3 regions of the Ureibacillus suwonensis genome follow, and region 2 is predicted to be linked to each of the others. Evidence: predicted binding sites of a transcription regulator. Region 2 holds the regulator's gene; each other region holds the start of a gene.

Region 1 (10,418 bases), on a different contig from region 2:
TGCTCCGTTCCATCGATACGAAATGGATCGACCATATCGACGCAATGGACCAATTGCGTCAAGGTATCCACCTCCGCGCTTATGGACAAACAGATCCGTTGCGTGAGTATGAGCAAGAAGGTTTCGCGATGTTTGAAGATATGGTTGCCGCCATCCGCGAAGACGTGACAAGATATGCGATGAAAGCACAAATCCGCAGCAACTTGGAACGTGAAGAAGTGGCAAAAGGACAAGCGGTGAATCCGAAAGAAGACGGCGAAAAGCCGAAACGCCAACCAATCCGCAAAAAACAGGAAATCGGAAGAAATGACCCATGTCCATGCGGCAGCGGCAAAAAATATAAAAACTGCCATGGCGCAATATCCTAATGTGATTTTGCATAAGATGGGTTTGTGAAATTCAGGTTTTACGTACAATGGTATTTATCCAAAACCGTTGTCATCTTTCCGATGGCGCGGTTTTGTTTCGTGAGGATGTGCATGGCGGCGGGATGCCGCTATTGTTCCTATTCAAAATCAAATGGATAAATGGAGGAACTTTTATGGAATTATCAGATGTGAGAAACACGTTGGAAAATACAGCCGAAAAATTGGCGGATTTCAGGGGGTCTCTTTGACTTAGAAAACAAAGAAGCCCGCATTCAAGAGTTGGAAGAAATCATGATGATGCCGGATTTCTGGGATGATCAAAACAAAGCCCAAAGCATCATTAATGAAGTCAATAGTTTAAAATCCATCGTGAATGAACTGAATGATTTATCTTCCACTCAAGAAAATTTGGAAATGACCCTTGAACTGTTGAAAGAAGAGCCGGATGAAGATTTGCAGGCAGAGCTCGTCCAGGAGTTGAAAGAGTTCGAGGAAAGATTGGAAAACTTTGAGTTGCAGCTTTTATTAAGCGAACCATATGATAAAAACAATGCCATCCTGGAGCTTCACCCGGGAGCAGGCGGTACGGAATCCCAGGACTGGGCTTCCATGCTTCTCCGCATGTATACGCGTTGGGCGGAAAAACATGGCTTCAAAGTGGAGACGCTGGATTATCTTCCTGGGGATGAGGCCGGAATCAAATCGGTGACATTGCTCATTAAAGGCCATAACGCATACGGTTACTTGAAGGCGGAAAAAGGGGTGCATCGCCTCGTGCGCATTTCGCCTTTCGATGCAAACGGCCGCCGTCATACTTCTTTCGTTTCTTGCGAAGTGATGCCTGAGTTCAATAATGAAATTGAAATCGAAATCCGTCCGGAAGATTTGAAAATCGATACGTACCGTTCCACTGGTGCAGGCGGCCAGCACGTCAACACGACGGATTCCGCTGTCCGCATCACCCACATCCCGACAGGCATTGTGGTGTCTTGCCAGGCGGAACGTTCCCAAATCAAAAACCGCGAAAAAGCGATGAACATGTTGAAAGCGAAATTGTATCAATTGGAAATTGAAAAGCAGGAGCAAGAATTGGCCGCACTCCGCGGGGAGCAAAAGGAAATCGGATGGGGCTCCCAAATCCGTTCATATGTGTTCCATCCATATTCCATGGTAAAAGACCACCGCACGAATGTGGAGACCGGAAACGTCCAAGCGGTGATGGATGGCGAGATTGACATGTTTATTAACGCATATTTGCGCTCCCAAATCGCATCGAAAAAATAATGGATGGTTGAAAGCGTGCAGAATCAATGGATGGTTCTGCACGTTTTTTTGTTTGAATAGGAGCCAATTTTGGCGAAGCACATTGAAAGATGTTATTTGTGCAAGTGGTGATGGGATTTGAGGTGCTATCCGAGCAAGCAGAGGTGCTATCCGAGCAAGCAGAGGAGTTATCCGGGCAAGTAGGGGAGTTATCCAGGCAAGTCGAGGAGTTATCCGAGCAAGCAGAGGTGCTATCCGCGCAAGTGAAATATGCATTGGCAGGAGTTGAGAGTGAATCTGCACGAAACGCTCCCCCATAAATGCCCTTCATCCCCCAATCCCCCTTCATCCTCACTAAATAAACCATCATCTAACCCCATTTAGGCAGCATCCACACCAATAATGGATTTTATCCCCACAAAGTGGCCTCCCATAGTTCAAAACCGCACCCTCCATTTAAAAAAGAAAAAAGCTGCCAAAAAGTCGATATCAATCCACTTTCAGGCAGCCATTTCATATGAACACGGAGCCCACCCTTTTTACAGGGGGAAGATTGGGTGAGCTCCGAATCACACCCTCTTCAGAAAGTTATGTATTTTGATCAAATTTGCTTCTCCCCAACAAATCCACAATTGCATTTTTCATGGAATATGTTCTATAATAGAAATAGAACATTTGTTCCTATCCAAAGATTTTTATCAGGGAGGAATTTGTATGGCGCACATCCCGATTGAAGCTGTGCCGTATTTGGAATCAGCCATTTATTTGCCGATGTTGCTCATCGTGTTGGAAAAAGATTATGAACTTATAGAGAAAGGTCCGTTTAAATTAAAGCGGCCGTATGTACACTTGATTGAAGAAGCCAAAAAGTTGGCCGAGAAAGATTTGCAAAACACCAAATCCTATTTGAAAAAGAATTCTTTAAAGGTCGTTCAAGGGAAAAGGGACGACCTGTTCACAGAATACCTGTTTTATTACAAGCAGGTTTCCGAAGTCAGAAGGTATTCCAATATCCGGTTGCGAAATCGTGTTGAGGAATTGTTGAATGATTATTTGTCATCATCCGGGTCATCCAGAAAATCCAGTTCCCTTTGAAAAAGCTTTCTCTGTTTTAACGCATATTTTAGAAGCATTGTGGCACATGCGTATTGTGCGCAGAAAGAAGTGTAGTGGATGGGCAATTCGATTTCCACTTCATTTTTTAAAGTGATGATGGTGCCATCTTTGCCTTTTCGGATGTTAATAATCGCATGTTGCGCAATCCAAATATTTTTTGAAGAAGAGGGTGATAGGACCGGTAAAAAGACGTATGGTTGATCATAAGACAAAACGATTGGAACTTTATGTTTCCCCTTCCCCAAAAACCTTTTTGAAAAGTCCATAGACGCTTTGTAAGTGGTGCCCAGCTTTCTGAAAGTGTCATTGAGGAGTTTCAGCGGTTTCTTATCGATGTAAAAAATTTCGAATTTGTCATAGACCCGTGAACAAGATTTGCCGTTATACTCGACAGGTTCTACGACATACGTATTAGGAGTAATGTAATACCAATCGAAATCTTTCAAATCAGCCATTTTTTTCACCCTTTCTAAAAATATGGTAATTTGGTAGTTCTAATATCATAATAATAGGAAAGTGCTAGAAAATCAATACAAATTTTTGAAAATACAGAATAAACTGAAAAACGATATTTCAACCCGTTTTTGCGACCAAAATCAAAATTTCGGCATTCCATTTCGCATAATGATGCGGAAAATCAAAAAGTGAATTCATGCACATATATGCTTTTTTACACATAATAAAAAGGAAAAAGAAAGTAGAAATGACTAAAATTATACTGCAAGAGTTTTATTTTTCTAAAAATATTGAAAATTCACACCCGATTTTTTATAATAGAAAAAAGGAATCGGGGTGATATCGATGGATAAAAATAATTTTTACGCAAACTTCTCTAGTGCAGCAGGGTCAAATCCAGCAGTAAACGATTCTGAAAAATTGTTGAACGAAATTTACGTAGACTTGTTCTTGAACCGATTACAAAGATTACATCGGATTGAACAATTAAGGGATTTCATCGATCAGGCGTTGGATGAAAGAAATGAAGAAGCGTTCCATAAATATGCGAAGGAATTGAATGAGTTGCAGGAGTCACTGAACTGAGCCACCACTATCCATATAAAAAAAGCCGCCTTTTGCACAAGCTTATACAAGCATGCAAAAGGCGGCATTTTTTGTGCCTGTAAACACGTTTTTCAGAATGTACGTTCGCGAAATGAATGATATTTACAGTAGGATATGCTAAAATATTCATACGACATATTGGGAAAGGACGAGTGAAATATGGCCGATACTTTTGAATTGCACGCTCCCTATCAGCCGAGTGGCGATCAGCCAAAAGCGATTGCCCAGCTTGTTCAAGGCATCCGGGAAGGCAAAAAGCATCAAACGCTGCTCGGTGCGACAGGAACGGGGAAAACCTTCACCATTTCGAACGTCATCCAGGAAGTCAATAAACCGACGTTGGTCATTGCCCATAACAAGACCCTCGCCGGACAACTATACAGCGAATTCAAACAGTTTTTCCCGAACAATGCAGTGGAATATTTCGTCAGCTACTACGACTACTATCAACCGGAAGCGTATGTGCCGCAATCGGATACATACATCGAAAAAGATGCCAGTATCAACGACGAGATTGATAAACTGCGCCACTCCGCCACAAGCGCGTTGTTTGAAAGAAGAGATGTCATCATTGTGGCATCCGTTTCCTGCATTTACGGTTTAGGGGATCCGGACGAGTACCGCGAGATGGTGGTGTCCATCCGAAAAGGGATGGAAATCGAGCGGAATCAGCTGCTCCGCCGGTTAGTGGACATCCAGTACGAAAGAAATGATGTGAACTTCCAGCGTGGTACGTTCCGGGTGCGCGGGGACGTAGTGGAAATCTTCCCGGCTTCCCGGGATGAACATTGCATCCGCATCGAATTTTTCGGGGATGAAGTCGACCGTATCCGGGAAGTGGATGCATTGACCGGAGAAATCATCGGGGACCGCAATCACGTCGCCATCTACCCGGCTTCCCACTTCGTTACAAGAGAAGACAAAATGAAAAAGGCCATTGAAAACATCGAGAAAGAGTTGGAAGAACAACTGGAAAAATTCAGAGCGGAAGGAAAACTCCTGGAAGCGCAACGTTTGGAACAGCGCACAAAATACGACTTGGAAATGATGCGGGAAATGGGCTACTGCTCCGGCATCGAAAACTATTCCCGCCACTTGACATTGCGGGAACCGGGAGCCACTCCGTACACGTTGCTGGATTATTTCCCGGATGATTTCTTGATTGTTGTGGATGAAAGCCACGTGACATTGCCGCAAATCCGGGGCATGTATAACGGCGACCAGGCCCGGAAACAAGTGTTGGTGGATTACGGTTTCCGATTGCCTTCAGCCCTTGACAACCGCCCGTTGAAATTTGAGGAATTTGAACAGCATATCCATCAAGCCATTTATGTATCCGCAACGCCTGGACCGTATGAGAAAGAGCATTGTCCGGAAATGATTGAACAAATCATCCGGCCGACGGGACTGCTTGATCCGACGGTTGACGTCCGTCCAATTGAAGGCCAAATTGATGATTTGGTGGATGAAATTCAAAAGCGGACGAAGAAAAATGAACGGGTGCTTGTGACCACATTGACGAAAAAAATGGCGGAAGATTTGACGGATTATTTGAAGGAAATGGGCATCAAAGTGGCCTATCTTCACTCTGAAATCAAAACCCTTGAGCGGATCGAAATCATTCGCGAATTGAGAAAAGGGACTTATGATGTGCTTGTCGGCATCAACTTGCTGCGGGAAGGATTGGATATTCCGGAAGTATCATTGATCGCGATTCTGGATGCGGATAAAGAAGGGTTCCTGCGCTCGGAAACATCCTTGATCCAAACGATTGGGCGCGCAGCCCGGAACGCCAATGGCCATGTCATCATGTATGCCGATACCATCACGGATTCGATGAGAAAAGCCATTGAAGAAACGAAACGCCGCCGTTCCATTCAGGAAGCTTATAATAAGGAACATGGCATCACACCAAAAACGATCCGAAAAGAAATTCCGGAACTGATCCGCGCAACCCATGCGGCGGAAGAGGAAGAAAAATATATTACAAAAGTGACAAAAGGCAAGAAATTGACGAAATCCGAATTGGAAAAATTAATTGAAGCATTGGAGAAAGAAATGAAAGAAGCTGCCAAGGCGCTGGACTTCGAACGGGCAGCGGAATTGCGGGATACCATTTTTGAATTGAAATCAGAGATGTGACAGAATGGTCCGGTCAAAAAGAACAAGGGGGAAGGGAAATCCCCCGCTACTCGAAAACAGAAAGGTGACGAATGTGGAAAATAAGCAAATCGTCGTGCGAGGTGCACGTTCCCATAACTTGAAAAATATTGATGTAACGATTCCCCGGGACAAGCTTGTCGTGTTGACGGGCCTTTCCGGTTCCGGGAAATCTTCTTTGGCCTTTGATACGATTTACGCGGAAGGGCAACGTAGATATGTGGAGTCTTTGTCCAGCTATGCCCGCCAGTTTTTGGGACAAATGGACAAGCCGGATGTGGATTCCATAGAAGGGTTGTCCCCGGCGATTTCCATCGACCAGAAAACGACAAGCCGCAACCCCCGTTCAACGGTGGGGACGGTAACGGAAATTTACGACTACTTGCGCTTGTTGTTTGCCCGCATCGGGAAGCCGGTCTGCCCGACTCATGGAATTGAAATTACATCCCAAACGATTGAACAAATGGTGGACCGCATTATGGAATATCCGGAGCGGACAAAGGTGCAGCTGTTGGCGCCGGTGGTTTCCGGGAAAAAGGGAACGCATGCGAAGCTTTTGGAAGATTTGAAAAAACAGGGCTATGTCCGTGTCCGCGTCGATGGGGAACTGCGTGACTTGGATGATAACATTGAACTGGATAAAAATAAAAAGCACAACATCGAAGTGGTGGTGGACCGCATCATCATCAAAGAAGGCGTTGAAGCGCGGTTGAGCGATTCGTTGGAGACGGCGCTGAAACTTGCCGATGGACGGGTCGTCGTGGATGTGATGGAGCATGAGGAATTGTTGTTCAGCGAGCACCATGCGTGCCCCATCTGCGGATTTTCCATTGGGGAACTGGAACCGCGCATGTTCTCCTTCAACAGTCCATTCGGGGCATGTCCGGAGTGCGATGGACTTGGCTCCAAATTAAAAGTGGACATCGATTTGGTGATTCCCGATTGGAATAAAACCCTTGAAGAAAATGCCATCGCGCCATGGGAACCGACAAGCTCCCAATACTACCCGCAGTTGCTGAAAGCGGTGTGCAGCCATTACAACATTCCGATGGACGTGCCGGTATCCCAATTGCCGAAGGAACAATTGGACATCATTTTATATGGTTCGAACGGGGAAAAAATCCATTTCTATTACGAAAGCGAATATGGCAGCGTCCACAATAAAGATATTGTCTTTGAAGGCGTCGTGCACAACATCGAACGCCGCTACCGGGATTCCACATCCGATTGGGTGCGGGAGACGATGGAAAAATTCATGACGGAGCAGAAATGTTCAACCTGCAAGGGGCAACGGTTAAAACCGGAAAGCCTCGCCGTCAAAATTGACGGAAAAAATATTTCGGAAGTGACGGATTTATCCGTTGCGGAACTGTATCAATACTTTTCCGATATTCAATTATCGGATAAGGACATGCAAATCGCCCGTTTGATTTTGAAAGAAATCAAGGACCGCCTGGAGTTTTTATTGAATGTCGGTTTGGAATATTTGACATTGAGCCGCACAGCCGGAACGTTATCCGGGGGAGAAGCCCAGCGCATCCGTTTGGCGACCCAAATCGGCTCACGGCTCACAGGGGTATTGTATGTGCTGGACGAGCCATCAATCGGATTGCATCAGCGGGATAATGACAAATTGATCCATACGTTGCAACAAATGCGGGATCTTGGCAATACGTTGCTTGTGGTGGAACATGATGAAGATACGATGCTTGCGGCGGATTATTTGATCGATGTCGGTCCCGGAGCCGGTTCCCGCGGCGGGGAAATAGTGGCAGCCGGAACGCCGGAAGAAGTGATGAATAATGAAAAATCCATCACAGGGCAATATTTGAGCGGCAAGAAATTCATCCCACTGCCCCGCGACCGGAAAAAACCGGATGGCCGTAAAATTACGATTAAAGGCGCCGCGGAAAATAATCTGAAAAACATCAAAGTGGACATTCCATTGGGCATGTTTGTGGCGGTGACCGGTGTATCCGGCTCCGGAAAATCCACATTGGTGAATGAGATTTTATACAAAAAACTGGCCCATGAATTGAATGGGGCAAGAACAAAACCGGGGAAACATAAGGAAATCACCGGCCTTGAACATTTGGACAAAGTGATCGACATCGACCAGTCGCCAATCGGACGCACGCCCCGTTCCAACCCGGCCACATATACAGGCGTATTTGATGACATCCGCGAAGTGTTTGCTTCAACGAATGAAGCGAAAGTGCGCGGCTATAAGAAAGGCCGATTCAGCTTCAACATCAAAGGCGGACGGTGCGAAGCCTGCTCCGGCGATGGCATCATCAAAATCGAAATGCACTTCTTGCCGGATGTGTACGTTCCATGTGAAGTCTGCCATGGAAAACGGTACAACCGCGAAACGTTGGAAGTGAAATACAAAGGCAAAAACATTGCCGATGTATTGGATATGACCATTGAAGAAGCGACGGAGTTTTTTGAAAACATTCCAAAAATCCACCGGAAGCTTCAAACATTGGTGGATGTCGGGCTCGGTTATATGAAATTGGGACAGCCTGCCACAACCTTGTCCGGTGGGGAAGCGCAGCGGGTGAAGCTGGCTTCTGAATTGCATCGCCGCTCAACAGGAAAATCCTTCTATATCTTGGACGAGCCGACGACCGGACTTCATACGGACGACATTGCAAGACTGCTTTCGGTGTTGCAGCGCCTGGTGGAAAATGGTGACACAGTGCTAGTGATTGAGCATAACTTGGACGTGATCAAAACGGTGGATTATATTATCGACTTGGGTCCGGAAGGCGGGGACAAAGGCGGCACGGTGGTCGCAACAGGCACGCCTGAAGAAGTGGCCGAGCATGAGAATTCGTATACCGGCCGCTACTTGAAACCGATTTTGGAACGGGATCGCAAACGGATGGAAAAGCTGTTGGCCCAAGCCGCGGATAAGTAAGCAGTAGAAAATAGTAGCACGCAGAACGGTGCTACTATTTTTTATTTGTATAAAAGAAAAATATTTATTTTGAAGATGCACTCATTTCGGGAAGGTGAAATTTTTCCCCTAGGCGATTATCCTTCCAAATGTGGCGATAAAATTCATCCCCTAGGCGAAAAAATATTCCACTTCGGCGATGATTGCATTGAAGAAGGGAAATGTTTTCTTTTCCCAAACACCCATCAAACTGACATGGTCTTATTATTAATAATTGACACTTTTATAGATGTCAATCTTCTGCTAATGTAATGATAAATTTCATTGCAATAAGAGGGGATGAAGAATATGCAAAATTCAAGGACAAAGACCGTTGATTTGGTCATCCAGGCGATGTTGATTGCCCTTGTTTTCATATCCACCGTATTTTTGAATATTAAATTGCCGATTGCTTCAAATGGCGGGTTGGTTCATCTGGGAACGGCGATGCTATTTATTGCATCCATTTTATTTGGCCCCAAAAAAGGAGCGATTGCAGGGGCGGTTGGAATGGGGTTATTTGACCTTGTTGGCGGCTGGCTTGTATGGGCCCCAATTACGATTATATCCAGAGCATTTCAAGGATATATTGTCGGAAAAATCGCTTGGTCAAAGGGAAGCCAAGGGGAAAGCCTTCCGAAAAACATTTTTGCGATGATTGTATCCGTTCCTGTGATGATTGGTGTATATTACATCGGGGAAGCCATCATGTTTTCAAGTTTGATTATTCCGCTGGCTTCAATTCCAGGGGATCTGGTGCAAAACGCGATCGGAATGATGATTGCCATCCCGGTTTGCCTCGTATTGAAAAAAATTCCGTACATTGCATCCTTCGCTCGATAAAAATGTGCTAGATTCCGTTTACATCCATCTTATATTTCTAAAATTCGGAGGAATAGGTTCACTTAACCTATTTATTCATCAATAAAGTTGCCGATCCCGGTTAGAGAAGGGAGATCGGCGGCTTTTTTTATTTGTTGATAAATCATAAACGGAACTGAACGGCTCAAAAGCTTTCAATCCAATTGTCACATCATCCGTCACCACATGGGTTAGTCTTAGAAAGAAATTGTAGACAAACCATTAGAAGATTGGGATAAAAAATTAAGATTAAATTAAGATTTATATCGCTTTAACTTAAGAATTTTCCGCTAGCATAAAAGATGGAATACAGAATTTTGGGGGAATCTTAAATGAAAAAATTTTTAAACATGGCTTATTGGATTGTTTTAGTATTTTATTCGTATCTGCTGGTTGATACGGTATTTTTGGCAAGAGATGTCCGCCGAAGCATTAACATCGTTCCCTTTGACATGATTTCCGAACAAGGATTTACGATAAATGTATGGGGAAATGTCTTGATGTTTATTCCATTGGGAGTCTACTTTGCAGACAATATGAAACAGTTCCGTTTTTGGAAAGTATTAGGGGGAATCATTGGGACAAGCTTGGCCATTGAAGTGCTGCAATATATTTTTAAATGTGGGGCAAGTGATATCGATGATTTA
Region 2 (10,418 bases):
AAATAATAGTAGCTGGTACAAGCCCCAACCTCTCCGATAGGGACTTTATACCAGCAAACTGATTGGATTGTGTAATTGGAACACTGATTTTAAGGGTAACTGCCCTTTCTCTGTTCTTTGATCCTTTTAAAGGATGTTATGTATAAAAGGGAACTTGTTATAAATTGGAAAGAGAGACAGTATTCAACTTACGGCCTTTGTCAATCAGAAAAGGCTCTTCAAACATGGTTCATAAAAAATTCAAAAATATGATGATGAAGGATTTACTATGCAAGATGAATTTTGTCGACATCATTTGCATGTTGACCTGAAAAGAAAATTAGCCGGCATAAGTTCATCCCATATCTTACTTATGCCAGCTAAAAGCTTAAGCTGGGTATTCCAAATTGAAATAAAGAACAGCTTGTCCAGAAAGCTTATAAAGAAACTTTCTGTTTGTCAGGATTAAAGAAGACCGCCTAAAAGGCTGTTAAGTAAACCAAGTACTAATTGTAATAAGTTTCCTACTAATTCCATGACTACACCTCCCAGCATTATGTATAGCCTGTCTTACTTTTGTCGAAGAATGATCTTCGAATCGGAGTAGTACAGACATCTTACATAATGAATATAAAATTTCTCAATATTACCGTCAATGGTATAAAATTACTTAATAGTATTTATGGATAAATAGTAACTTTTTCTAAAAATCCAAAAGGCCGCACGACCTATTATTTTTGATGAACTGGTTATATTATAATAAAAAACTATTAATTAACAGAATTATTAGTGATTGAAAAAGAAATATCTTTAAATATTGCTATAGTGAAAATAATAATTTATGGAATTGGAAGATGCTCTTTTCCCATTGTAAGCAGAAAGCTCTATTCCGGTCCGAATCTCTATTAGTAAAAATGAATCTTTTTTCTGTCAAACCTTTGTCACTATGAAGCAAAAGATGTCGAAAACAATCGGAATATGCAGCATTTAAAGTAAGAAATGTTCAAACTCTTTGCCTTTGGTCAGGAATATTTTAGCCATAAAGGAGGAAACCTGCATAAAACCGATAATTGGCATCACGTTGGATTGGGATGATGGGATATATAAGGTTAATGAGGCGTACGTGAAAGCGGTGGTGGATGCGGGAGGAGTCCCAGTCTGCCTGCCATATGCCGAAGAATCGGCTGGCGACCGGATGATTTGTACAATTGATGGGTTATTGCTTACCGGCGGAGGGGATATCAATCCAATTTTCTTTGGAGAAGAACCGCTTCCAAAGTTGGGAAGGGTCTTCACGAAACGGGATGAACGGGAAATCCAATGGACAAAACTGGCGATCCAACACCATATTCCGATTCTTGCCATTTGCCGTGGTTTGCAAGTATTGAATGTGGCGCTTGGGGGAACCATTTACCAGGATATTTATGATCAATTGGAAGGAAAGGTTCTCCTTCATTCCCAAACCTCTCCCCGCTTTGAAACGTCCCATTTTGTACAGCTTCAAAAACAAAGCCGATTGAGCCGAATTGTTCAATCGGACAAAATCTCAGTAAATTCCTTCCATCATCAGGCGATTAAGGATGTTGCGGCAGATCTCAGGGTTGTCGGAGTATCAAGCGATGGCATAGTGGAAGCGGTGGAACATCAAACGGCTCCGTTCTGTCTGGGCGTTCAATGGCATCCGGAACAATTGGCCATTTGCGGCGAAGAGGTTTCAAAGAAGTTATTTGAAGCATTTGTTCATGCCTGTAGAAAAAAATAAAATAAAAAAACTCGCATTCCAATTAAGAGATTGCGAGTTTTTTTATTTCATTAATGAAATCTTCGGTACAAACCAACAACGATTCCCAAGATGGTCACTTTATCCACAATAATCGGATCCATCGCCGAGTTTTCCGGTTGAAGGCGGAAGTGGTCTTTTTCCTTATAAAAACGTTTCACGGTCGCTTCATTTTCTTCGGTCATGGCAACTACAATATCCCCATTATTCGCAGTGGATGTTTTCTTTACAATGACATAATCCCCGTCCAAAATCCCTGCTTCAATCATCGAATCCCCCATCACTTCCAACATGAATAATTGATCGTTGCTTGTTCCGTATGCGTCAGGTAAAGGAAAGTATTCCTCGATGTTCTCGATCGCTGTAATTGGGCTTCCGGCAGTCACCCGGCCAACCAATGGCACATGAATTACTGATTGTTTTTGCGGTTCTTCTTCACCATCCAATATTTCAATCGCCCGAGGTTTTGTCGGGTCTCTTCGGATATATCCTTTTTGTTCCAGGCGCGTAAGGTGACCATGTACTGTTGAGCTGGAGGCAAGCCCAACCGCCTCACCTATTTCCCGAACGGATGGAGGATATCCTTTTGCCCGAACTTCCTTCTTTATAAATTCCAAAATATCTCTTTGCCTTTTTGACAGCTTTTCCATCGTGGTCACCTCTAATGTGAATAGTTTTACATATTTTACATATAGTATAGCAATGAATCTCGGAGAATGCAAACACAAGTTCGAAAAACACTCTTGACAAAAACGTACGTTCGTATTAAAGTAAGAACAGATATTCGGAACAAACATTCGTAAAAGGGGAAGAAAATTATGGCTTGGTTAAAAAGAAATCATTACTTAAAAGTGCTGATTATTGTTTCTTTAATCATAATTGCTTATATTTTTATTACAGATGAAGGGGAATTGACTTTCGAACAAATTACAATCAAAGAAGGCGATACCCTTTGGACATTGGCGGATCGCTATAAAGGAAATTTGACGAAAGAGGATTGGATTCGGATGGTGGCGGTTGAAAACAATCTTGACGGAGAACATATCATTGCCGGAGAAACGTTGATGATCCCGGTTCCGAAAGATGCGATCTATATTGCCATTAATGAAGAGGATGAAATTCAATCAGTAAAGGTAGCGAGCAAACGATAATGGGAAATAACAAGGCGGTTATTTATGCAAGAGTAAGTACGGAAAAAGCTGAACAGGAAACTTCCCTGGAACGGCAAAAGGAAGAGCTTTCACGATATGCCCGAAGTTTGGGCTTTCGTGTGGATAATATATTTGAAGATTGCCACAGCGGTTATGATGTTGATCGTGATGGACTGCTTGAAATGCTGGATTATATTTCGGAAAATGAAATTTCTGCTGTCTTCGTACAGGATGAAACCCGATTAGGCCGTGGACATGCCCGGGTAGCGGTACTGCATTTGCTTAAAAAAAGCGAGACGGATGTATATTCCCTTAATGATGCCGGTCCATTGAAATTGAACGAAATGGACGAAATGCTGTTGAAAATATTAGCGATTGTAGAGGAGTATCAACGGAAAATACATAATGCAAAAATTCAGCGGGGAATGCGCCGGGCCGTTGAAAACGGATATCGTCCCGAACGGAATTTCAAAAATAAACATAATCGTGAGGGAAGGGGCCGGATTGAAGTTCCTGTTGAAGAAATTGTCAAGCTGCGGGAAAAGGGGTTGACATTTCAAGAAATTGCATCCACTTTAAGAGGATTGGGATATGATGTGAGCAAAGCAACCGTTCACCGCAGATATATGGAATATAAAGAAAGACTTGAAGGCTAATCTGCTTGCACTTCGGGTCTTTTTTTCATATTCTTTTTGTATTGAAAGGGAAAGGTGTGATTGAATGTTACCAAAAGAAAAGATCGACCGTATCAATGAATTAACAAGAAAAGCAAGAGAGGGCAAATTGACGGAAGAGGAAGCAAAAGAGCGAACATTGCTTCGGAAGGAATATTTGGAGTCTTTCCGGGAATCTTTCAGAAAGACCATCGAAAACGTGCAAATTTTTGATATTGAAGGAAATGATGTTACACCGGAAAAAATAAAACAACTTCGCCGCAACCGATTAAATTGACGAAGTCCTGGTGATGTCAAATAAATGTAAGCTAACACACAATATTCCTAAAAAATAGATTGTTTTCTATGGAAATGTTGTCTAAACTGAATACGGAACTATTTTTAGCACGAGAAAGGATGTCAAAAAATGACAACTACAGCGGATTTATTAGCAATTAATGCAATCCGAACTTTATCCATTGACGCGATTGAAAAAGCGAACTCAGGGCATCCAGGACTTCCAATGGGTGCGGCTCCAATGGCTTATACATTGTGGACGAAACAAATGCGCCATAATCCGAAAAATCCGAATTGGTTCAACCGCGACCGTTTCATTCTTTCCGCAGGTCATGGATCCATGTTGTTATACAGCTTGCTTCATTTAAGCGGATATGGCTTGGACATGGAAGAAATTAAAAACTTCCGCCAATGGGGTTCAAAAACGCCAGGGCATCCTGAATACGGCCATACTGTAGGAGTGGAAGCTACGACTGGTCCCCTTGGACAAGGCATTGCGATGGCAGTAGGTATGGCAATGGCTGAGCGCCATCTCGCAGCGATGTACAACAAACCGGGGTACGATATAGTCGACCATTATACCTATGCCCTTTGTGGTGACGGAGATTTAATGGAAGGTGTCGCTGGCGAAGCGATTTCATTGGCCGGACATCTGCAACTTGAAAAATTGATCGTCCTTTACGATTCCAATGACATTTCATTGGACGGCGACCTTTCAAAAGCGTTTTCTGAAAATATTCAAAAACGTTTTGAAGCGTGCGGCTGGAATTACTTGCGTGTGGAAGATGGCACAGATGTGGATGCCATCAATGAAGCCATTGCAAAAGCGAAACAATCCAAAGGGAAACCTACATTAATTGAAGTTAAAACAATCATTGGCTACGGTTCACCAAATAAATCAGGCAAATCCGACGTCCACGGTGCGCCATTAGGAGCGGACGAACTTAAATTGACGAAGGAATTTTACGGCTGGAACCATGAGCCATTTGATATTCCGGAAGAAGTTTACGAAACATTCAAAACGGCCATAGAAGCAATTGGAGTACAAGCTGAGGCTGAATGGAATGCAACATTTGAAAAATATCAAAATGAGTATCCGGAACTTGCAAAACAGTTCATTCAAGCAATGAATAGTGAACTTCCTGAAGACTTTGATGCAGAGCTTCCTGTTTATGAAGTTGGCAAATCCATTGCGACCCGCTCTTCTTCCGGTGAAGCGATCAATGCTTTAGCGAAAAAAATCCCATACTTCTTCGGTGGAAGCGCCGATTTGGCAGGTTCCAACAAAACAACAATCAAAGGCGGCGGCGACTTCTCAGCACAATCGCCGGAAGGGCGCAATATTTGGTTTGGTGTTCGGGAGTTTGCAATGGGCGCTGCATTAAACGGAATGGCATTACACGGCGGATTACGCGTATTTGGAGGTACATTCTTTGTATTTTCCGACTATGTTCGTCCAGCTGTCCGTTTGTCCGCATTAATGGGATTGCCGGTCACTTATGTGTTCACTCATGATTCCATCGCTGTTGGTGAAGATGGCCCAACCCATGAGCCGATTGAACATTTGGCTTCATTCCGTGCAATGCCGAATGTTTCAGTGATTCGCCCGGCGGATGCCAACGAATCCCGTGAAGCATGGAAACTGGCGATTCAATCAAAAGACCAACCAACAGTCCTAGTATTGTCCCGCCAAAACTTGCCTGTGCTTGAGAATACGGCAACATTGGCGAAAGATGGCGTTGCAAAAGGTGGTTATGTCGTATCACCGGCAACGAAAGAAACACCGGATGCAATCTTAATTGCCACTGGTTCCGAAGTTTCTTTGGCTGTTAAGGCCCAAGAAAAGTTGCGTGAAGAAGGAATCGATGCATCGGTTGTATCCATGCCTTCCATCGACCGTTTTGATAAACAATCCGATGAATATAAAGAGTCCGTATTGCCTAAAGCCGTGACAAAACGCTTGGCGATTGAAATGGCTTCTTCATTGGGTTGGCACAAGTACGTCGGCACTGATGGAGACGTGCTTGCCATCGACAAGTTCGGTGCGAGCGCTCCTGGGGAAGTTGTGATGGAAAAATACGGATTCACTGTTGAAAATATCGTGAATAAAGTAAAATCCTTATAAAAATATAAAGAGCATCTCCATTGAGGGGATGCTTTTTTTATTGAACAAGCAATATTGAATAGCTATTATTTTAAAATTATTTTAAATAATTATTATTTTAATATATTTCCGCTTAAATATATTATGCGTAAAATTAAATTTTTATCAGATTTTTAAAATATATTAATAAAATTTTTTATAAGCGTAAACGTTTGCATTTTCTCAAAAAAAGGAGCATGATAGGTTCATAAGTTTTGTGACGGACTAGTTGCAACGGCTTATAATCTATAAATTTTGGAGGGAAACGCATGATTTATGCAAATCCGAACACACAAGGTGCTCTAGTACATTTTAAAGATCAATATCAAAACTTTATTGGCGGCGAATGGGTTCCTCCAGTAAAAGGTCAATATTTAGAAGTCATTTCTCCGGTGACAGGAAAAGTGTTTACAACCGTTCCACGTTCATCGGCAGAGGATATCGAGTTGGCGCTTGATGCGGCGCATGCTGCAAAAGACGCTTGGGGAAAAACGTCTGTCGCTTACCGTGCACAAATTTTAAATAAAATCGCGGATCGCATTGAAGAAAACCTCGAAATGATCGCCGTTGCAGAAACTTGGGACAATGGGAAAGCGGTTCGTGAAACGTTGAATGCGGATATCCCTCTCGTGGTTGATCATTTCCGTTACTTTGCAGGAGCCATTCGCGCTCAAGAAGGCGGAATCAGTGAAATCAATGAAGATACAGTCGCATACCACTTCCATGAACCTTTGGGTGTTGTTGGACAAATCATCCCTTGGAACTTCCCGCTTCTGATGGCCGCTTGGAAAATCGCTCCGGCTTTGGCTGCAGGTAACTGTATCGTGTTGAAACCGGCTGAACAAACACCTGCTTCCATTTGTGTATTGCTTGAATTGATTCAAGATTTATTGCCAAAAGGCGTGTTGAATATTGTTCAAGGTACGGGTATCGAAGTGGGCAAACCTCTTGCAACAAACCCGCGCATTTCAAAAATCGCGTTCACCGGTTCAACAGCAGTTGGCCGTTCCATCATGCAATATGCTACAGAAAACATCATACCTGTAACATTAGAGCTTGGCGGAAAATCACCTAATATTTTCTTTGAAGATATCATGGATCAAGATGATGAATTTTTAGATAAAGCCATTGAAGGTTTTGTATTATTTGCGTTAAACTCCGGAGAAATTTGTACATGTCCATCCCGTGCATTAGTACAAGAATCCATCTATGACAAATTCATGGAAAAAGTGATGGAACGCATTAAAGCAATCAAAATTGGCAACCCGTTAGATACTGAAACCATGATGGGTGCCCAAGCTTCCAAACAACAATTGGATAAAATCCTTTCTTACATTGAAATTGGTAAACAAGAAGGTGCGGAATGCCTCATCGGTGGATACCAAAACAAATTGGAAGGTGAATTGGAAGGCGGTTATTACGTAGCGCCTACGGTATTCAAAGGCCACAACAAAATGCGTATCTTCCAGGAAGAAATCTTTGGACCGGTTCTTTCTGTCACTACATTCAAAGACTTTGATGAAGCGATTTCAATCGCCAACGATACATTATATGGTTTGGGTGCCGGTGTATGGTCCCGCAACATTGAAACGGCTTATAAAGCAGGCCGCGCCGTTCAAGCAGGCCGCGTTTGGACGAACACTTATCACCAATACCCAGCCCATGCCGCATTCGGTGGTTACAAACAATCCGGTATTGGCCGTGAAAACCATCTTATGATGCTTAGCCATTACCAACAAACAAAATGTATTTTAGTCGGTTACAATAAAGGATCAATGGGCTTCTTCTAATGCGAAAAGTCATTGCCACAAAAGTTGCCATGGACATGATACAGCATCTTAAAGCAAAACACGGAGAGCTCATATTTGTTCATTCGGAAGGTTGCTGTGATGGAACTTCCCCCATCTGTATGAAAAAAGAGGACTTCTATCTAAGCAGCCAGGATGAACAGATTGGAGAGGTTATGGAAGGGGTGCCTTATTACATGCATCGTTCCAATCTCCCGTACTGGCAACATCTGCAGATGGTGATCGATGTGGCCGATGGAATCGGCAATTCCTTTTCCCTGGAAAGCACCGAAAATAAATCCTTTATCATCCAAGCAAAGAAATTAGCGGAATAAAATTATAATAAGCTGCCCTTTTTGTACATTTGTAAGGGGTAGCTTATTTTTTTGTTTGTCGTTGGAGGGCGGATGCGAAAATGAGTAACCTTATTTCCCATATTACATGCATCGGGCGAATCTCCCTTACTGGCAGCATTTGCGTATTGTGATAGACGCAACGGATGGAATCAGCAATTCCTTTTCGTTGGAGAGCACGGAAAATAAATCCTTTGTCATTCAGGCGAAAAAATGGGAAGAATAAAAAACTGCCCTTTTGTGCTGGTCACAGAAGGGCAGTTTGACCACATACATAATGTGTGATAACTGATTGCAATGAAAAGGTACAGCTGAAAATTTTCCTTGCTATAGATCGTCTCCCATGGACCATTTTCATCATGGAATGGAGGCAATCTATCACTTCACCAATCCGTTTTGAAAAGCATAAACCACTGCTTGGGTCCGATCTTGCACTTCCAACTTGGCGAGGATGTTGCTCACATGGGTTTTTACCGTTTTTAGCGCGATAAACAATTCATCGGCAATTTCCTGATTGGATTTTCCTTTGGCTATGAGCAGCAACACTTCCATTTCCCGTTCGGTCAGTTGCTCATGAAGAGGGCGGCTGCCCGTATTCCGCATCCGATGAATCATTTTTGAAGTGACTTCAGGTTCTAACACCGATTCCCCTTGGACGGTTTTCCGGATGGCATCCGCAATTTGCTTTGCATTGGACGTTTTTAAAATGTAGCTGATGGCGCCGGCTTCCAATGCGGGGTAGACTTTATCATCGTCCAGGAAACTGGTCACCATCATGATTTTCGCTTCCGGCCACACTTTCAAAATTTCCTGCGTCGCCTCGGCTCCGTTCATGACAGGCATGACGTTATCCATCAAAATAATATCAATATTCGGCTTCAACTGGAGAACCTTTTCCACTGCTTCTTTTCCATTTTCCGCTTCTCCCACAACGGTCATATCCGGTTGAGCGGAAAGATAAGTGGAAACACCGATACGGACCATCTCGTGGTCATCGGCAATGAACACCCTAATCATCGATTGCACCTCCCGTTTCCTTTTCGGACAATTCGCCTTCCTCCGACTCTTTCTCTTCTTTATTCAAAGGCACTTTCACCTCAACAATGGTTCCTTCTCCGGGAACGGAAACAACTTTATATTTCGCTCCGATTTCCACGGCTCTTTCGGCAATGTTTTTCAAACCGTATGAAGTGGAGTTGGTTTCTTCATTCATATCAAATCCGCGGCCATTATCTTGGATTCTCAAAATGGCCAGGTTGTCTCTTTCAATTAACAGCATCTCCACTTCCGTCGCTTTGGCATGGCGCAATGTATTGGATAACGCTTCTTGGGCGATGCGGAATAAATGATCTTCCTCCGCTTTCGACAACTTGATTTCCTCGATTTCATATTCGATGTCAAAATTGACCTTTTGTTTCAGTTCGAAAATTAAATCTTTCAACCCTTGCGCCAAGGTATTATTATTTAATGCAATTGGACGGAGATGCAATAGCAATGCGCGCATTTCCAGTTGGGCCTGCTGCACCAATTTCTCAATTTGCACCAATATTTGTTTTGCGTTTTCTGGAGGGGTATCCATTTCCGTAATCGATGACAATAACATGGATGCCGCAAATAGCTGCTGGGAAACGGAATCGTGAAGTTCCCTTGCAAGTCTTTGTCTTTCCGCCACGATCCGTTCCTGGATGATTTTGTCGCTTGCTTCCGCTTTTTCATTGGATAGGCGTTGCAGGCTCTTTCTTTGAGTTTCAATCAATTCATTTGTTTCTTTTAACGCTTTTCTCAAAGGATAAGAAACGTTGCGCTTTAATGTGAAATCCGGTTCAGCCAATTGCTTTACATATTTCAGCGTAATGAATTCTTTCGATTTTACCGAAATCATCCACCATAAACTAATAACAAAACTGATGAAGAACACGCCACAAACAATGATGACACCAAGCGGCATGCCATTATAAGTGTTTTCCCATAAAGGGCTCCACGCTGCAGCATTCGGAACATCATATAATAAATAGAAAACACCAAAAAACATGCTTATTAAAATGATAGAGATCATAAGGGTGCGGAATAGAAGTGATATCATTTCCGAATCACCTCCACATCCCCAAGCCATGTGACTATATGAATCACAAGTTTTCTTTTGGCGTTTGTCACATCGCCATCTTCAAAAGTAATCCTTTCATTCCATAACCGTTTCGGAGGATGATGCAATAGTTTCGCTTCTCCAATCAGAGTTGAATATTGAAGTTTGAATGGCACTTCATAAGGCAAAATG
Region 3 (10,418 bases), on a different contig from region 2:
GCGGTCGGAAATCGGAAGATCCGATACTGCCATTGTTTCTTGAACCTGTTTGATTGTTGACATCACGATCGTATCGTCTTGATGAACAACAGAAACATCAAAAATGCGGTGAGGATTTTTCTTCAATTCTTTCAAAATGACTAATCCGCGTTTGGCTCTTCCCGTTTGCTCAATTTCCGATAAACTCATCCGTTTGATGGCTCCGCGTTGGGTAACGACAATCACATCTTTCTCGGAATTTTCTTCAATGACATTGACAGCCGCAAGGAAATCTTCGTCTTTTAGATTGATTCCCTTTACTCCTCCTGTTTTTATTCCCGTTACCGGAATTTCCTCAATGTCAAATCGAACTGTATAACTCAAATATGAAGTAAGAATGATTTCTTTTCCAGGAGTCACCAAGTTTGCATAAATCATTTCATCATCATTTTTCAAATTCATCGTTTTGATCGGTTTTGAGTAACGGGTTACTTGATATTCATTAAGTTTCGACAATTTCACTTGCCCCTGTTTTGTCGCTGTTAAAATGAAGAGATTTTCATCCTCAAAGTTTTCAACCCCAACGGCGCCGACAACCTTTTCTCCCTCTTCAATAGGAACGATGCTTGATATGTGTTGTCCCAAGTCCTTCCAACGAATTTCCGGCAGTTCGTGAACCGGTTGAAAAATGTAATTTCCTTTATTCGTGAAGATGAGAAGAAAATGCTGTGTATTCAATGTGTTTTCATACAGCAAATAATCCGATTCCTTCATTGCAATATCTTCCGGACTGGAAGCCGCATAGGAACGAAGGCTTGTCCGCTTTACGTAGCCATCTTTTGTCACGGTCACAACAAAATCTTCACTTGGTATTAATACATCAAGGGATACTTTGATCTCTTTGATTTCCGCCTGGATTGTGGAAAGGCGGGGCTCGGCAAATTGTTTACGCAACTCCAGAATTTCTTTTTTGATCACTTTAATTAACTCTTTTTCGCTGCTTAATATTTTTGTCAGCTTTTCAGTTGTTTTTTGCAATTCTTCATGCTCTTTTTGCAATTGCGTAATATCTGTGTTCGTCAAACGGTAAAGTTGCAAGTTGACAATCGCTTCCGCCTGTTGTTCCGTAAACTGGAACTTCACTTGCAGGTTGTTTTTGGCATCCTTCTTATCTTTGGAAGAACGAATGGTTTGAATGACATCATCAAGTATGGATAATGCTTTGATTAATCCTTCAACGATATGTAGCCGATCTTTTGCTTTTTGCAGGTCATATTTCGTTCTTCTTGTCACGACATCCTTTTGATGATCGATATATGCATCCAGCATGAGTGGAAGCGTCATCATAGTCGGACGGCGATTATGGATGGCGATCATATTAAAGTTATACGTGATTTGCAAATCCGTATTTTTATAAAGGTAGTTTAAAATGGCTTCCCCATCTACATCTTTTTTCAACTCAATGACGATCCGAAGCCCCACTGTCCGGTCCGATTCATCCCGTACATCCGCAATTCCCTCAAGCCGTTTGTCAAAGCGCATTTCATCGATTTTCTTAACAAGCAAAGCTTTATTGACATCATAAGGGATTTCTGTAATGACAATTTGTTCTTTTCCGCCTCTGATCGGTTCGATCGTCACTTTGGAACGGATAATGATTTTTCCTTTTCCAGTTTCATAGGCTTTTTTGATGCCATCAATCCCTTCGATGATGGCGCCAGTCGGAAAGTCCGGCCCTTTGATGACAGTCATTAAATCATCCACGGTGCAATCCGGACGATCAAGCCGCATCAATACACCATCCAGCACTTCCGCCAAGTTGTGGGGAGGAATATCCGTGGCATAACCGGCAGAAATCCCTGTGGCACCGTTCACAAGCAAGTTGGGCAGTTTCGCAGGGAGTACTGTCGGTTCCACATCCTGGTCATCAAAATTTGGAACAAAATCGACCGTTTGTTTATCGATATCTTTCAGCATTTCGATTGCCAATGCGGAAAGGCGGGCTTCCGTATAACGCATCGCTGCGGGAGGGTCGCCATCAATGGAACCATTGTTTCCGTGCATCTCAATCAATGGATAGCGGGCTTTCCAGTCCTGGCTGAGGCGCACCATCGCTTCATATACGGAAGAATCCCCGTGGGGATGGTAATTCCCGATTACGTTCCCGACCGTTTTGGCGGATTTTCGGAATGGTTTATCATGGGTGTTCCCTTCCCGATACATCGCATAAAGAATTCTCCGTTGCACCGGTTTTAACCCATCCCGTGCATCAGGAATGGCACGATCTTGAATAATGTATTTACTGTAACGGCCAAAGCGGTCACCGATTACATCTTCCAAAGTCAGTTCGTGAAATCGTTCGGTTAGCGCCATTATTCTTCCTCCTTATACTGGATGAAATCAGGTACCAATGTATTCGTATCCTCTTCCATCCCAAAGTCTACATGGGATTCAATCCACTTGCGGCGTGGTTCCACCTTGTCTCCCATCAATGTTGTCACACGGCGTTCTGCCCGGGCACCGTCTTCAATCGTCACGCGGATCAGGGTTCTTGTTTCAGGATTCATCGTCGTTTCCCAAAGCTGGTCCGCATTCATTTCACCGAGACCTTTATAACGTTGGATGACGTACCCTTTCCCGACTTTTTTGATTTTTTCCTGCAACTCCCGTTCTGTCCAAGCGTATTCAATGATTTCTTTCTTGCCGGTGCCCTTAGACACTTTATAAAGGGGCGGCAACGCCAAATACACTTTTCCCGCCTCGATCAATGGGCGCATGTAACGGTAGAAAAACGTGAGCAGCAGCACTTGGATATGGGCGCCATCTGTATCCGCATCGGTCATGATGATAATTTTATCGTAGGCCGCATCTTCAATGTTGAAGTCCGGACCTGCGCCTGCACCGATCGTATGGATGATCGTTGCAATCTCTTCATTTTTCATGATATCCGTCAGTTTTGCCTTTTCTGTATTGATGACTTTCCCCCGTAAAGGCAATATGGCCTGAAAAGTACGGTCCCGTCCCTGTTTTGCCGATCCACCTGCCGAATCCCCTTCCACAAGGAATAATTCATTCTTTTTTGGATTGCGGGATTGGGCCGGCGTCAGCTTGCCCGAAAGAATGGTTTTTTCTTTTTTGCCCTTTTTGCCGCTTCGAGCTTCTTCGCGGGCTTTTCTCGCCGCTTCACGGGCCTGTTGGGCACGGATCGCCTTGCGGACAAGGGTTGCGGATAATTCGGCATTTTCCTCTAAAATATAAAGCAATTTTTCGGATAATACAGACTCCACTGCCGTACGGGCTTCCGGCGTTCCAAGTTTGCTTTTTGTCTGACCTTCGAATTGCAGCAAACTTTCCGGAATGCGGACGGAAATGATGGCTGAAAGGCCTTCGCGAATATCCGATCCTTCCAGGTTTTTGTCTTTTTCTTTCAATAGACCTACTTTGCGGGCGTATTCATTAAAAATCCGTGTCAAAGCCGCCTTCGCCCCCGTTTCATGGGTGCCGCCATCGCGGGTGCGCACATTGTTAACGAAGGATAAAATCGTTTCCGAATAGCCGTCGTTGAATTGAAAGGCAAATTCCACTTCGATTTCATCATGAATCCCTTCCACATATTTCACGGGATGCATGACATCTTTTTCTTCATTCAAATATTCCACAAACGCCTGGATGCCGTTTTCGTAATAAAATACTTCATGCTTTCCTTCTTCCCGTTCATCGATCAATTCCACTTTCAATCCTTTTAACAGAAAAGCGGATTCCCGAAGACGTTCCGCCAATGTATCATAATTGAATTTTGTCGTGGAAAAAATCGTGTCATCCGGAAGAAAATGCACCAGTGTTCCCGTTTCTTTTGTATCCCCGATGATTTCAAGGGTCGTCACCGGTTTTCCGCCATTTTCAAAACGCTGGCGATGGATTTTCCCGTCACGATATATAGTGACTTCAAGAAATTTGGAAAGGGCATTTACAACGGAAGATCCTACACCGTGCAATCCACCGCTTGTTTTATATCCCCCTTGTCCAAACTTCCCTCCGGCATGTAAAATCGTAAAAATGATTTCCGGAGTGGGTTTCCCCAATTTATGCATTCCGGTTGGCATTCCGCGGCCATAATCCCGCACGCTGACCGAATTGTCTTCATGTATTTTTACGATGATATGCGATCCAAATCCGGCAAGGGCTTCATCGACCGCATTGTCGACAATTTCATAAACCAAGTGATGAAGTCCCCGGCTGTCAGTGGATCCAATATACATCCCTGGACGTTTCCGTACTGCATCCAAACCTTCCAATACTTGAATGGCATCAGCATCATATCTGAGTTCCGGTTGATTTATTGCCAAAAGTAATCCCTCCACATACAAACATCCGTTCTGTATCACTAATCGTACTGAGAATATACGCATCTGTCAATAACTAGCACGTTAGAGCATCTTTATCATTTTAACAAATCCTTTCAAATAAAAAAGGAGTTTTATGAAGAAAACCCGTACACTTTTCAAGATTTACGATTCGAGAATATCGAAAATGTCTTTTCGACGGATGATTTTGCAGTTATTTATTTTACTTTGTATACCATATATAATAAATAAAACATTTCTTTCATTCCCGATATAGTTCACAATTTCCTCCTTTTATCACCGTTTTTTTTGAAAAAGTTTTTCATCAATGCCGAAAAAGAGAAATTACACTTTCTCAAAGAAGCGAAAAAGTGTAAAATGATTATCGCTAAAAAAATAGTAAAAATTGAAAGGAATCAAGATATGATTAATGTATTGGCAATCATCTGTGCGTATTTAATCGGTTCGATTCCGTCTGGTTTATGGATTGGAAAAATTTTTTATAAAACAGACATCCGGGAACATGGAAGCGGAAATTTAGGAGCCACCAACACTTTCCGAGTGTTAGGGAAAAAAGCGGGAATTGTTGTAACCGTTATGGACATATTAAAAGGTACCATTGCTACGCTATTGCCGACTTTCTCTTATTTCAGCGATACCGGCGTGCATCCTCTTATTTTGGGGGCAATCGCCGCTTTTGGACATATGTTCCCGATATTTGCCGGTTTCCGGGGCGGGAAAGCCGTCGCCACATCCGGAGGGGTGTTGCTTGGATATTCCTGGCCATTCTTTGTGTTCCTTGTGATTGGATTTTTGATTCTATTAAAAATCACCAAAATCGTCAGCTTGTCTTCCATGCTCATTTCGCTCATCGCCGTCGTTTATAGTATTATTTATTGGATTGTGACAGGTGATTATGCATTATTTATAATGGTTGTGATATTGGCGTCATTCATTATCTACCGCCACCGCTCCAATATTAAACGCATCAAGGAAGGCACTGAGCCGAAAGTGAAATGGTTATAATGTTACTTGAAAGGATTTGGTTGGGGGAATGAAAATCGTCATTTCAGAGGAAGCATTATCTTGGTTCAAGGAAGAAATGGAAGCAACGGCAGGTGATTATATCCGGTTTTATGCCCGCTATGGCGGTTCATCTCCTTTTCATGAAGCTTTTTCCCTTGGGATGAATCGGGAACAACCCCATGATATCGGCATTGAAACGGTCATTGATGATATCCATTTCTATATTGAAAAAGATGATGTATGGTTTTTCAATGAACATGATTTATACGTTACTGTCAATCCGGAAACGGAGGAACTGGAATATAGTTATAAAAATTAAAAAAGAAGCGGATCCGAAAGCGCGCCAAAAGATCCGCTTCTTTTTTTATTGGACTAAAATTTCTCAATATCAATCACATGTTTGTCGTACCCAAGGGCAATCACCATATCGTTGTACGCGACCAGCACTTCCTTATATAAAACATGCACTTGCTCTACATTCACTTCCCCGTCATCTTCATAACGGGCTGCATCGAATTGGCTGCTGAATTCATCCAACTTCAGTTTTAATGTATCCACTTCCTTCGATTGTCTCGCTTCCTCGCTGGCATATGTATAAACATTAAATGAATGATGGTTGGCAGTGAATTTCTCAATCAATTCAGCCCGTTTGCTTCCTTTCTTGGATGCAACCTTTTTCAATTGTTTCATCAGTTCCATGACGTTTTGGCTTTGATTGATAAGCGTTTCTACCATATTCATCCTGAATTCCCCCCCAAAAAAACTCACAGTTTTCGAAATCTATTTTCAAACACAATATTAATTATAAAAAAAGAAATTTCAATTGCAAAATAAAAAGGAAACTGGCCAGTCGCCAGTTTCCATATGATCATTAGACTTCCCCGTTTTCACGGGCAGCCGCTTCTTCCTTCACTTCTTTTCGGAAACCTTCAATCGCTTTTTTTCGCCGTTCATTTTTCGCTTTGATCTTTTCTCTTTCTTCAGGTCCGGCAAATTCCATACTTGCTTCTGCTTCACGGTAATTTTCGATTGTATTTTGAATCATGTTCTGTAATTTTTCCACATTATCGGAACGGTCGTCAGGTTTCGGTTTGCGGTTTGTCATTGCCATCTCTCCTCCTTTTTTATTGTTCAGTCTTATTTTGAGTTGATTCAGAGGAACTATGAAATGAAATTTTAAGGGGATTCATCGTTTTTTGCCAATTCATTTTGCATCAATTCCGCATATTCTTTGGACGTCCTGATAACGACAGTAAGGGAACCCGGCCTGTAATACGTTTGGATGAGGAAAGGGACTCCCGTCGTATTAATAAATTGGAAATCCAATCCCCCATAAAAGGAAACCGTTGCGTCTCTCCCTTTTGGGACATATCCCACATCCTTTGAATGATGATGTCTTTCAATGATCTCCACTGACAGCTGATCAACAGCATTGAATAAAGTGGATGAAGTTTGGCAGATTCCCCCGCCGATTCCCATGACCAACTTTCCGTTGACAATTTCCGGAGCCATTTGATAGCCATTGGCAATTTCTCTTGGCCCCACGATGGAATTGAAAGAGAATTTGTCCCCGCTTCCGACGATCACATTATGGATGGCGGCCGCCGAAATTTCGATATTTTTGCTTCTGCCCGTCTGATTCGGGTTGAAACGGGTGGTATAAGTGGCAATCACCACTTCCTTCAAATGAGGCACATCCGTTGGCCGATAATTGCTTTCGGTCACTTTTAACGGAATTTCGATTCTGCCTCCTGTAAAAGCCCGCTTTAATACCTCTTCAGTCAATAAGGAGGCATTGATTTCCGTTTTCGGTGTGCCTTTGATGATTTCGCCATCGGTATCAATCCGATCCAGTGTCATTTCTTTAAAATATTTTGGTTGAATTTCCTGAATCCAATTTTCCACTTCTTCCTTGAAAATCCTTACGTCCAGTTCAATCCAATAATCTTCAGGATGAAAAGTGTGTATGACTTCTTTGGTATAAGGATCAATGAGATCGATCTTTCTTTCTCCGGTAAGTGGCAATATCGAGTCAAAATAAGCACCGGTTGCAACCGGCTGCTTGAAAAAGGTCAGTAATAGCAAAAGGATTAAACTTCTTTTCATCAATGGTTCCACACAACCCAATCTTTTTGTTATGTATTGTTCCCCGATTCAATTGACTCATACAAAAAAAGAAGGCGATATTTTCTTGCGCCTTCTTGGAATGAAAATTTGCTGGCAGTCCAGAATAAAATTTAAATTTCTGAGTGGATGTATTCAAGGACCATCTTTTGGGCTTCATCGGCGATTTCCTGCATAGTGCCAAGTTCTTGTTCTGTAGCGGAAGCAATTGCCGAAATGCTTCCGGATGTTTCGAATGGGCTGTTTAATCTTCCTTCAACATGCTGAACGATTCTTCCCGCATATTCTTTGTATTATTATTAAAAATTTGCTTTTTATATCAAATTTGATTACTTGAATAAAGGGAAAATTCCCATAACAAATAAAAATTCCCCCTAACCTTTTCCTATAACTGTTGAACAGCGTTTATTTCATCAACATGTTTACAATTATTTTTGTAAACTTCATTTACAAAATCCTTGTATCTAATATAACATTTCAAATAAACGGCTGTCCGCCAAGTTCGTATCAATAGGACATGTTCTTGAATTTCTTCCGTATTGCCAAATCCAGACATTTCCTTCACAAGGCACTTTCGCCGGATCAAATTTTGGGGCCAATTGTGCTTTTGTCACCCCCGGATCAGGCTCCGCACTCCATAAGATGGCCTGATTCGCCACCAACGGATCTTGATTGACCGCCTCGCAATAGGCTTTTGCAAAGTTTCCTTCCGTCGGATCGTGATAAAAGCCCGGTTTAAAATCCGTATTATACATGTAATTGACATATCCACGGATCCAACTGCCATCCACATCAAAAAAACGTTCGACATTGGCGAAAATCGGTGTTCCCTTCCGGATGCCAAGCCTTTTTGCATGATAAGAGGCAAACATCGCCACCACTCTTCCTTCATTTTCCCCTACCGCTCTTTTAAAATCGTTGTAGATTGGCAGCAATTTTGTACCACTATTATGGAGCAGTTCAATTTCTTCCCGATCCAAACCTTCTGATGCCCCTTCGACACGGGTCAAATATCTTCCCCAAAACTCCGGCTTCCCGTAATTGTTCAAAACACAATTATAAAGGTCTGTCGTCACTTTTTGCGATGAATCAACACCCCAATGATAAGTAACCACTTGCGTACCTCTTTTCTATTTATGTTTCCATATTTATATATATTGAACAACTTGATTAATTGTTCATGGAAATGAAAAATGAGGGCCGAATCAGCCCTCACGTCATGACAATCACCCAATCCTATATTTTTGTAAAAATGATGCCCAACAGCGCGGTGATAACACCAATAATCTGATAAGTTTTGAGCCTTTCGTGGAAGATCAGGCAACTTCCGCAAACGACCACCAAACAGCTTAACGAAACGATGGAGAAAACTATGCTTGCGATTCCTTTTTGCAAAGCGAAGAAATAGCAGCTGTAGGCGATCACGCTTAACAAACCGACAACGGCGCCCACTTTCAATTCGGAAGGCTGCCAGTTTTCTTTTTGGACAAGACTATTTGCAATCAAATAAACCGCCCCGCCGCCATACATGCAAATTAAAGTATTGAGCGGCTCAATATGCAAATAAGTCGATGCTTTCATCAAAATTCCTAGAATCCCTAATGACAGAATGGCGAGGCAAATTCTGATCATCCAAGGCAAATATTCCGCATGCACATTGCTTGAAGGCGAATATTGAATCACCACGGCGGAGCACAACATGATGATAATGCCCGTCCATTGCAAAACGGTGATATGTTCATGGAATATCAACGCGGCACTTAAAATCGGAATAATGGTGTTCAAACTGATGAGCGAACTGGTGATGCTTGCCGGCCCTTTTTCGAAGGCTTTGGACATTTGGATGTTGCCGTTCGTATTTAATATGCCGATCAATGCCCCCAGAACGATTGTCGCCAAGTTCATTGCATGGATTCCCGTCATCAGGCCATAGCCCAAAGCCAACAAAAAGGCGATCAAATAAAAATAAAGCTGGATATGTATTTTCGAGTACCCTTTTGTCGTACTCCACTTGAAAATCATATTATTCGTTCCAAAGCAAAACATTGTGGCCAATGCCGCCCCTATCCACATATGTATGCACCTCTCTAGATGTAGTCCATCCTATTTTAGGTGCTGTTGCATAAAAAATTCAATCATTAAACATTCAATAATCTCCATCATTTATTCTCCGATTTTCTTTTTTCAGAATTTTGCTTACCCCATTTTCCGATAAAAAGCCCCACAAAAGCGAGTGATTTTGGATGTCGCCATATGGTAACATACAAGGGAATGTACAACGATGGAAAGGAAACGGCGCCGATGAAAATCATAAAATTGGTGGACAAAAATCATCCGATCTTTGAAAAAATATGCGAATGGAATTATCACTGGTGGGGATTAAGGGACGGAAAGAGTTTCGAAGAGGTGCGGTCCAATTTGGAACATTCATTAAATGAAGTGCGGTTGCCCCAAACCTTTGTCGCAATGATCGGGGATGAACCTGCAGGCATGTACCAACTGGCCATGTTTGATGATTTGGAAAGCAGGCCGGATCTGTATCCTTGGTTGATCAATGTTTATGTGGATGAAAAATTCCGGGGAAAAAACGTTTTCCGCACATTAATGAACACCGTCAATGAAAATGCGAAAAAAGCGAATTTAAACGAACTGTACTTATATACAAAGCACATGGGATTATATGAAAAATTCGGTTGGAAGTTCATCGGGGAAGTCCAGACGTTTCGGAAAGATTCGCCGATCGAGCGATTATATAAATTAAAAATTCAATAAGCCTAACGATAAAAGAGGATAATTCATATGAGATTATCCTCCCAACCTTCTTTGGAACCCCGAACAGCTATCCAATTAGCCGGTCATCCAGCTCCATTAAAACTTCTTTCGCTTTCCCTTCCAAAATGCAATCGAAATAAGATGCGTGGGAAGCCGCTTCTTTATTAATGTAGA

The links. The regulator LexA, encoded in region 2, represses DNA repair genes until DNA is damaged. The targets are predictions, from matches to a motif close to CGAACATATGTTCG.
Region 1: the regulator LexA is predicted to act here: its motif matches at 3,883-3,896, upstream of uvrB (excinuclease ABC subunit UvrB).
Region 3: the regulator LexA is predicted to act here: its motif matches at 4,344-4,357, upstream of parE (DNA topoisomerase IV subunit B).

The regions. Positions count from the first base shown of each region.
Region 1 covers NZ_JBHSNQ010000013.1:8,507-18,924, forward strand. The annotation lists gene secA (preprotein translocase subunit SecA) at 1-368, shown strand, start outside; gene ACFPOH_RS01235 (hypothetical protein) at 416-616, shown strand; one part of gene prfB (peptide chain release factor 2) at 542-613, shown strand; one part of gene prfB (peptide chain release factor 2) at 615-1,652, shown strand; gene ACFPOH_RS01245 (MbeD/MobD family mobilization/exclusion family protein) at 1,742-1,951, shown strand; gene ACFPOH_RS01250 (YhjD family protein) at 2,346-2,726, shown strand; gene ACFPOH_RS01255 (competence protein ComK) at 2,681-3,202, opposite strand; gene ACFPOH_RS01260 (IDEAL domain-containing protein) at 3,549-3,788, shown strand; gene uvrB (excinuclease ABC subunit UvrB) at 3,969-5,951, shown strand; gene uvrA (excinuclease ABC subunit UvrA) at 6,025-8,892, shown strand; gene ACFPOH_RS01275 (ECF transporter S component) at 9,211-9,753, shown strand; gene ACFPOH_RS01280 (VanZ family protein) at 10,104-10,418, shown strand, end outside.
Region 2 covers NZ_JBHSNQ010000048.1:115,056-125,473, reverse strand. The annotation lists gene ACFPOH_RS05020 (gamma-glutamyl-gamma-aminobutyrate hydrolase family protein) at 992-1,741, shown strand; gene lexA (transcriptional repressor LexA) at 1,792-2,409, opposite strand; gene yneA (cell division suppressor protein YneA) at 2,578-2,910, shown strand; gene ACFPOH_RS05005 (YneB family resolvase-like protein) at 2,910-3,566, shown strand; gene ACFPOH_RS05000 (DUF896 domain-containing protein) at 3,631-3,861, shown strand; gene tkt (transketolase) at 3,991-5,985, shown strand; gene exaC (acetaldehyde dehydrogenase ExaC) at 6,273-7,793, shown strand; gene ACFPOH_RS04985 (DUF779 domain-containing protein) at 7,793-8,125, shown strand; gene ACFPOH_RS04980 (DUF779 domain-containing protein) at 8,232-8,369, shown strand; gene ACFPOH_RS04975 (response regulator transcription factor) at 8,522-9,160, opposite strand; gene ACFPOH_RS04970 (sensor histidine kinase) at 9,153-10,226, opposite strand; gene liaF (cell wall-active antibiotics response protein LiaF) at 10,223-10,418, opposite strand, start outside.
Region 3 covers NZ_JBHSNQ010000190.1:24,984-35,401, forward strand. The annotation lists gene parC (DNA topoisomerase IV subunit A) at 1-2,352, opposite strand, end outside; gene parE (DNA topoisomerase IV subunit B) at 2,352-4,325, opposite strand; gene plsY (glycerol-3-phosphate 1-O-acyltransferase PlsY) at 4,746-5,348, shown strand; gene ACFPOH_RS15615 (HesB/YadR/YfhF family protein) at 5,377-5,667, shown strand; gene ACFPOH_RS15620 (hypothetical protein) at 5,721-6,089, opposite strand; gene tlp (small acid-soluble spore protein Tlp) at 6,220-6,453, opposite strand; gene ACFPOH_RS15630 (VanW family protein) at 6,525-7,454, opposite strand; gene ACFPOH_RS15635 (glycoside hydrolase domain-containing protein) at 7,937-8,587, opposite strand; gene ACFPOH_RS15640 (DMT family transporter) at 8,709-9,545, opposite strand; gene ACFPOH_RS15645 (GNAT family N-acetyltransferase) at 9,726-10,244, shown strand; gene ACFPOH_RS15650 (SIR2 family NAD-dependent protein deacylase) at 10,312-10,418, opposite strand, start outside.